Regions from separate parts of the Stenotrophomonas sp. YJH_SMC_57 genome, predicted to be linked through region 2. Evidence: predicted binding sites of a transcription regulator. Region 2 holds the regulator's gene; the other holds the start of a gene.

Region 1 (3,412 bases), on a different contig from region 2:
GGATGGTCCAGGTGCTGGTGCCCGAGCCGCTGTACGGGTAAGCGGTATGGCCCTTGATGGTGGCATGCAGCGAGCAGCGCAGCTGGCTGGGGCTGGAGGTGTTCACCTTCGAGTAGTAGCCCGCCGGCACGCCCGGGTTGCCCGGGTCGGGATTGCCGCCGGGGCTGGCCACGGTGAAGGCGATGCGGCTGTCGGCGGCCGGGCGCGCGCCCTGCAGGTCGGTGATGCGTGCGGCGCGGATGTCGAAGCGGCACGCTTCACCGGCCAACAGCGCGGTGTTGGTGGACAGCTTCACGCTGCGGCCGCTGGCCGGGAAGGTCAGCGGAACACTGCCGGAGGTGCCGCAGCTCAGCGCGAAAGCGCCGCTGGCCAGGTTCACCGTCTCGCTGAACACCACTTCCAGATCGGCGGCGGCCGGGAAGGTGGTGCTGCCCTGCGCCGGGGTGGTGGTGGACACCGATGGCGGCGTGTTCGGGCCCGGCGTGCCACCGCCGCTGAAGGTCTGGCCGTTGTTGCAGCTGCCGAACGTCTGTCTGGCCGACTCGGCCCAGGTGAAGTGCGCGTACTGGCTGCCACTGCCGGTCAGCTGCAGCGAGGTGCCCGGCGCCGTGCTGTTGGTCTCGGCCACCGGAATGTTCTGGCTGGTCATGCCAGCGGCGGGGCCACCGGAAGCGGTGATGGCGCCCTCGTAGCTGAGGAACTGGACCACCTTGCCGCTGGCGTCGACCAGGGCGATGCCGTCGTTCGGGCCGTTCTGGAGGCCGTTGGTCGGGTAATTGACCACCGCGATGGTGGCGCTGCCGCAGCCGGCGGCGGTGCCGGCCGGCACCGGGTTGTTGGCGTAGACCACCGCGGCCGAGGCGTTGGCGCCGTTGTACAGGTACAGGCGGTAGCCGGACAGGTCCTCGCCGGCGGTGGCCACGACCTCGATCGCTTCGCCGACGTCACCGGCCGGGGTGCTGTCGTCGTAGTGCAGTTCGTTGATGAAGACCTCGGCCTGGGCCGGCGCGGCGGCCAGCGCCAGCAGGCAGGCGGCGGCAAGCGGGGACAGCAATCGCATCGACTACTCCTTGTGATTGGGAATGCGCGGCCGAGCCTAAGGCCGATCCAGTGACACTTTGTCGTAAATGAACGTCAGATATCTGACAGTGCGACGCGGATCACCAAATGTCGAGGATTCCCCGGTGGCGATGCGGCACCGCACGCGATGCGGGATCTTCACGCGGACGTTGATGTCCGGCTCCGGCGCGATGAAATTTTTTCCGGAGGCGGCCTTGAAAGGTCCTGGGCCAGCTCCATCTCTGTCCTGCTCCCGATTCATCGGGCTTTTTCGCGAGCAATGCTGGCAGTCACCTGGGGTGAGTGCTAACATCGCCAGACTTTTTCAGACCAATCAATAACTTAAGAGGTCTCTCATGAGCATCAAGCCGCTGCACGACCGCGTTGTGGTCAAGCCGATCGAAGCCGACGAAATCTCCGCCGGTGGCATCGTCATTCCGGATTCGGCCAAGGAAAAGTCCACCAAGGGTGAAGTCGTGGCCGTCGGCCCGGGCAAGCCGCTGGACAACGGCAGCGTGCGCGCGCCGTCGCTGAAGGTCGGCGACAAGGTCATCTACGGCCAGTACGCCGGCAGCTCGTACAAGAGCGAAGGCGTCGAGTACAAGGTCCTGCGCGAAGACGACGTGCTCGCCGTCATCGGCTGAGCCTCGGCGCGACCTGCTTTCCTGTAAGACATCCCCTTTCGTCGCCGGGCCCGGCCCGGCGCAAACATCGAGGTAATCGCAATGGCTGCCAAGGATATTCGTTTCGGTGAAGACGCCCGTTCGCGCATGGTGCGCGGCGTCAACGTTCTCGCCAATGCCGTCAAGGCCACCCTGGGCCCGAAGGGCCGCAACGTCGTGCTGGAAAAGAGCTTCGGCGCTCCGACCATCACCAAGGACGGCGTCTCCGTCGCCAAGGAAATCGAACTGGCTGACAAGTTCGAGAACATGGGCGCGCAGATGGTGAAGGAAGTTGCTTCGCGCACCAACGACGACGCTGGCGACGGCACCACCACCGCCACCGTGCTGGCCCAGGCCCTGATCCGCGAAGGCGCCAAGGCTGTGGCCGCCGGCATGAACCCGATGGACCTCAAGCGCGGTATCGACAAGGCCGTCGTGGCCGCTGTTGCCGAGCTGAAGAACATCTCCAAGCCGACCGCCGACGACAAGGCGATCGCCCAGGTCGGTACCATCTCGGCCAACTCGGACGAGTCGATCGGCCAGATCATCGCTGACGCGATGAAGGAAGTCGGCAAGGAAGGCGTGATCACCGTTGAAGAAGGCTCGGGCCTGGACAACGAGCTGGACGTGGTCAAGGGCATGCAGTTCGACCGCGGCTACCTGTCCCCGTACTTCATCAACAACCAGCAGTCGCAGACCGCTGACCTGGATGACCCGTTCATCCTGCTGCACGACAAGAAGATCTCCAACGTCCGTGACCTGCTGCCGGTGCTGGAAGGCGTCGCCAAGGCCGGCAAGCCGCTGCTGATCGTTGCCGAAGAAGTCGAAGGCGAAGCGCTGGCGACCCTGGTGGTCAACACCATCCGTGGCATCGTCAAGGTCGTGGCCGTCAAGGCTCCGGGCTTCGGCGACCGTCGCAAGGCGATGCTGGAAGACATGGCCGTGCTGACCGGCGGCACCGTGATCTCCGAAGAAGTGGGCCTGTCGCTGGAAAAGGCCACCATCAAGGACCTCGGCCGCGCCAAGAAGGTGCAGGTTTCCAAGGAAAACACCACCATCATCGATGGCGTGGGTGACAAGGCTGCCGTCGACGCACGCGTCGGCCAGATCAAGACCCAGATCCAGGACACCTCCTCGGATTACGACCGCGAGAAGCTGCAGGAACGCGTTGCCAAGCTGGCCGGCGGCGTTGCCGTGATCAAGGTCGGTGCCTCGACCGAAATCGAAATGAAGGAAAAGAAGGATCGCGTCGACGACGCCCTGCACGCTACCCGTGCAGCCGTTGAAGAAGGCGTGGTCCCGGGCGGCGGCGTTGCCCTGGTCCGTGCGGTCACCTCGCTGGCTGGCCTGAAGGGTGCCAACGAAGACCAGAACCACGGCATCCAGATCGCCCTGCGTGCGATGGAAGCTCCGCTGCGCGAGATCGTCGCCAACGCCGGTGAAGAACCGTCGGTCATCATCAACAAGGTCAAGGAAGGCACCGGCAGCTTCGGCTACAACGCCGCCACCGGCGAGTTCGGCGACATGCTGCAGTTCGGCATCCTGGACCCGACCAAGGTGACCCGTTCGGCGCTGCAGAACGCTGCCTCGATCGCTGGCCTGATGATCACCACCGAAGCCATGGTTGCCGAAGCTCCGAAGAAGGACGAGCCGGCCATGGGTGGCGCCGGTGGCATGGGCGGCATGGGTGG
Region 2 (3,412 bases):
GTCCTCGGCGGTCTTCTTCATCTTTTCCAGCACCTTGGCCGAGATTTCCTGCGGCGCCATCTTCTTGCCGTCGCTGGTCGACACCCAGGCGTCGCCATTGTCATGGGCCAGGATGCCGTACGGGACGTGCGCGATGTCCTTCTGCACTTCGGCGTCGGTGAACTTGCGGCCGATCAGGCGCTTCACCGCGTAGAAGGTGTTCTTCGGGTTGGTCACGGCCTGGCGCTTGGCCGAGGCGCCGACCAGGACTTCGCCGTCCTTGGTGTAGGCGACGATCGACGGGGTGGTGCGATCGCCTTCCGAATTCTCGATGACGCGGGCCTTGCCGCCGTCCATGATCGCCACGCACGAGTTGGTGGTGCCGAGGTCGATACCAATGATCTTGCCCATGGGGGAGACTCCTGAGGATGCTTGTTGGGGTCAGTCCGGCCGTTCGGCCGGTGGATGAATACGATGTGGGGGAGGCTCGTGGAACATTCAAGCCATCTCCCGAACGCTGTGTTTCCGGTCGTCCGGCGCGTTCAGCGTCGGGACGGGTCGCGGGCATTCCCGCCTCCCGGCCCGGCACGGGTCAGTCGGCGGCCACGACCACCAGCGCCGGCCGCAGCAGGCGCTCGTTGAGCAGGTAGCCCTTCTGGAACACGGTCACCACGGTGCCGGGGGCGGCGCCCGGGGTCGGCACCTGGCTGATCGCCTGGTGGTGTTCCGGGTTGAACGGCTGGCCGGTCGGGTCCAGCAGCACCAGGCCGTTGTCGGCGGCGACCTTCAGCAGCTGCTTGTAGGTCAGCTCCAGGCCTTCGCGCAGCGGGTGCGGGTCATCGCCGGCAGCCTTCAGGCCGGCATCCAGGCTGTCGAACACCGGCAGCAGCTCGCCCAGCAGCTTTTCGTTGGCAAACTTGCGGGCCTGCTCGATGTCACGGGCCACGCGCTTGCGCTGGTTCTCCAGGTCGGCGCGCTCACGCAGCGCATCGGCCTTGATCTGCTCGACTTCGGCGCGCAGGCGCTCCACTTCGTCATTGACGCCGGCGGCGGCGGCCGCATCGGCGGCACTCTGCTGGGATTCGATATCTGGATGTTCGTGGTTCATGTCTGGGTCCCTGGCGGTCAATCTCCGCCTCCACCCACCCTAGTGTGGGCGGGATGCTGCGTTTCAAGCGTCGGATGTTCCCGGCGTGCGCCCGGCCGGCGAAAAGGCCGCGCCCAGCACATCAGCGGTGGCCTGGACCAGCGGGATCATGCGGTCGTAGGCCATCCGCTTCGGGCCGATCACGCCCAGCACGCCCAGCACCTGGCCGTTGGCGGTATAGGGGGCGGTGACCAGCGAAACGCCCTGCAGCGGCATCATCCCGGTTTCTTCGCCGATGAAGATGCGTACACCCGGGGCCTGGATGGTCCGCTCCAGCAGCTGCAGGATCTCGCGCTTGCTGGAGAACAGTTCGAACAGCTCGCGCAGGCGCTCCAGGTCGGACAGGTCCTGCACGCCCATCAGCCGGGTCTGGCCGGCCACCAGCATGTCGTCGGCCGCCGGTTGCAGGGCCTGCTCGGCCAGCTCGATGCTGTGCGCCAGCAGCTGCTCCAGTTCGGAGCGGGCATCGCGCAGCTCCAGCAGCAGGCGGGTGCGGATCTCGGCCATCGGCAGCCCGGCGAAATGGGCGTTGAGGTAGTTGGCGACCTGCTCCAGCTGCCCCGGCGCGAACTCCTGGCGGGTCTCGATGACCCGGTTCTGTACCTCGTTGTCGGCAAACACCAGGATCGCCAGCACCCGGCGCCCGTCCAGCGCCACGAAATCGATCTGGCGGAAGGCGAACTGCTCGCGCCGTGGCGCGCTGACCACGCCGACGAAGTGGCTCATCGCCGACAGCAGCTCCGAGGCGCTGCCCAGCAGGGCCTGGGTACTGCCGCCGCCGGCCAGCTCCTGGCGCAGGCGGGCCAGTTCGCCCTCCCCCGGCGGCTGCATCTGCAGCAGGCTGTCGACGAACACCCGGTAGCCATGCGCGGTCGGGATGCGCCCGGCCGAGGTATGCGGCGAGGCCAGCAGCCCCAGGTCCTCGAGGTCACCCAGGATGTTGCGGATGGTGGCCGGGCTGACCTCCAGGCCGGCCACACGCGCCAGCGTCTGCGAGCCGACCGGCTCACCGTCCTGGATGTAACGCGCGATCAGCGTGCGCAGCAGATGGCGCGCACGCGGGGCAAGCTGGTCGGGAGAACCGTGCATGGAATCAACCTGTGAGACACGGACACTAGATAATGGCGGCGCATCCCCTTGGCAAGTCATTGGACCTCCCTCGCCCGCGTGCTAGCGTTGCGCGGCTGCCGATACCCCTTACCCATGCTCAGACATCTTTCGATCAAGGATTTCGCCGTCGTCCGCGCCACCGAACTGGAGTTCGGGCCGGGCATGACCGTGGTTTCAGGCGAGACCGGCGCCGGCAAGTCGCTGATGGTCGACGCGCTGGGCTTCCTGTCCGGCCTGCGCGCCGACAGCGGCGTGGTCCGCCACGGCGCCGCCCGCGCCGAGCTTTCCGCCGAGTTCGCGCTGGACCAGCTGCAGGCAGCGCGCCAGTGGCTGGCCGACAACGAGCTGGACGATGAGGATCAGTGCCAGCTGCGCCGCGTGATCCGCGCCGACGGCGGATCGCGATCCTGGATCAATGGCCGTCCGGTCACCCTCGCACAGCTGGCCGACCTGGCCGCGCTGCTGGTGGAGATCCATGGCCAGCATGAACAACAGGCGCTGCTGACCCGTCCGTCGCAGCTGGCCCTGCTCGACGCCTATGCCGGCAACGAGGCGGAGCGCCGCCAGGTGCGCCGCGCCGCCGCCGCCTGGCAGGCACTGGTCGACGAGTCGCAGGCGCTGTCGCAACAGGGCGACGTGAGTGACCGGATCGGCTTCCTGGAGCACCAGCTGCGCGAACTGGACCGCGAGGACCTGGAACCGGAGTCGATCGCCGCGCTCGGCGCCAGCCACCGCCGCCAGGCCCATGCCAGTGCCCTGCTGAGCGCCTGCCAGGCGGCCAGCAACCAGCTCAACGGCGACGACGGCAGTTCCGCGCTGGACCTGCTGCAGCAGGTCCGCCACGAGCTGTCGCGCCTGATCGAACACGACCCGCGCCTGGGGGAGGTGGACGGCCTGATCGAGAATGCCTCGATCCAGCTGCACGAAGCCCTTTCGCTGCTGGACCGCGTGCATGACGACCTCGACGCCGACCCCGAGCAGTTCGAAGAGAATGAGCGGCGCCTGGGCCGCCTGCACGACCTGGCGCGCAAGCATCGCGTGCCGATGGACGAGCTGGGCGCGCAGCGCGAACGCATGCATGCCGAAGTGGAGCAGCTGCGCGGCGCCGACGAGCGCCTGCAGCGCCTGGCCGGCGAGATCGACAAGGCCGCCGCGGCCTGGCGCGTACAGGCCGAA

The links. Region 2 encodes HrcA, which represses chaperone genes, less so after heat shock. Its sites were predicted from a motif close to TTNGCACTCNNNNNNNNNGAGTGCNAA; they were not measured.
Region 1: a site for HrcA is predicted at 1,343-1,369, ahead of AC5P7U_RS05110 (co-chaperone GroES). Genes of this name have one in related genera too.

Annotation. Positions count from the first base shown of each region.
Region 1 is NZ_JCAFSZ010000003.1:228,957-232,368, forward strand. Features, by position in the region: gene AC5P7U_RS05105 (endonuclease) at 1-1,060, opposite strand, end outside; gene AC5P7U_RS05110 (co-chaperone GroES) at 1,416-1,703, shown strand; gene groL (chaperonin GroEL) at 1,785-3,412, shown strand, end outside.
Region 2 is NZ_JCAFSZ010000007.1:76,480-79,891, reverse strand. Features, by position in the region: gene dnaK (molecular chaperone DnaK) at 1-390, opposite strand, end outside; gene grpE (nucleotide exchange factor GrpE) at 572-1,087, opposite strand; gene hrcA (heat-inducible transcriptional repressor HrcA) at 1,151-2,215, opposite strand; gene recN (DNA repair protein RecN) at 2,330-3,412, shown strand, end outside.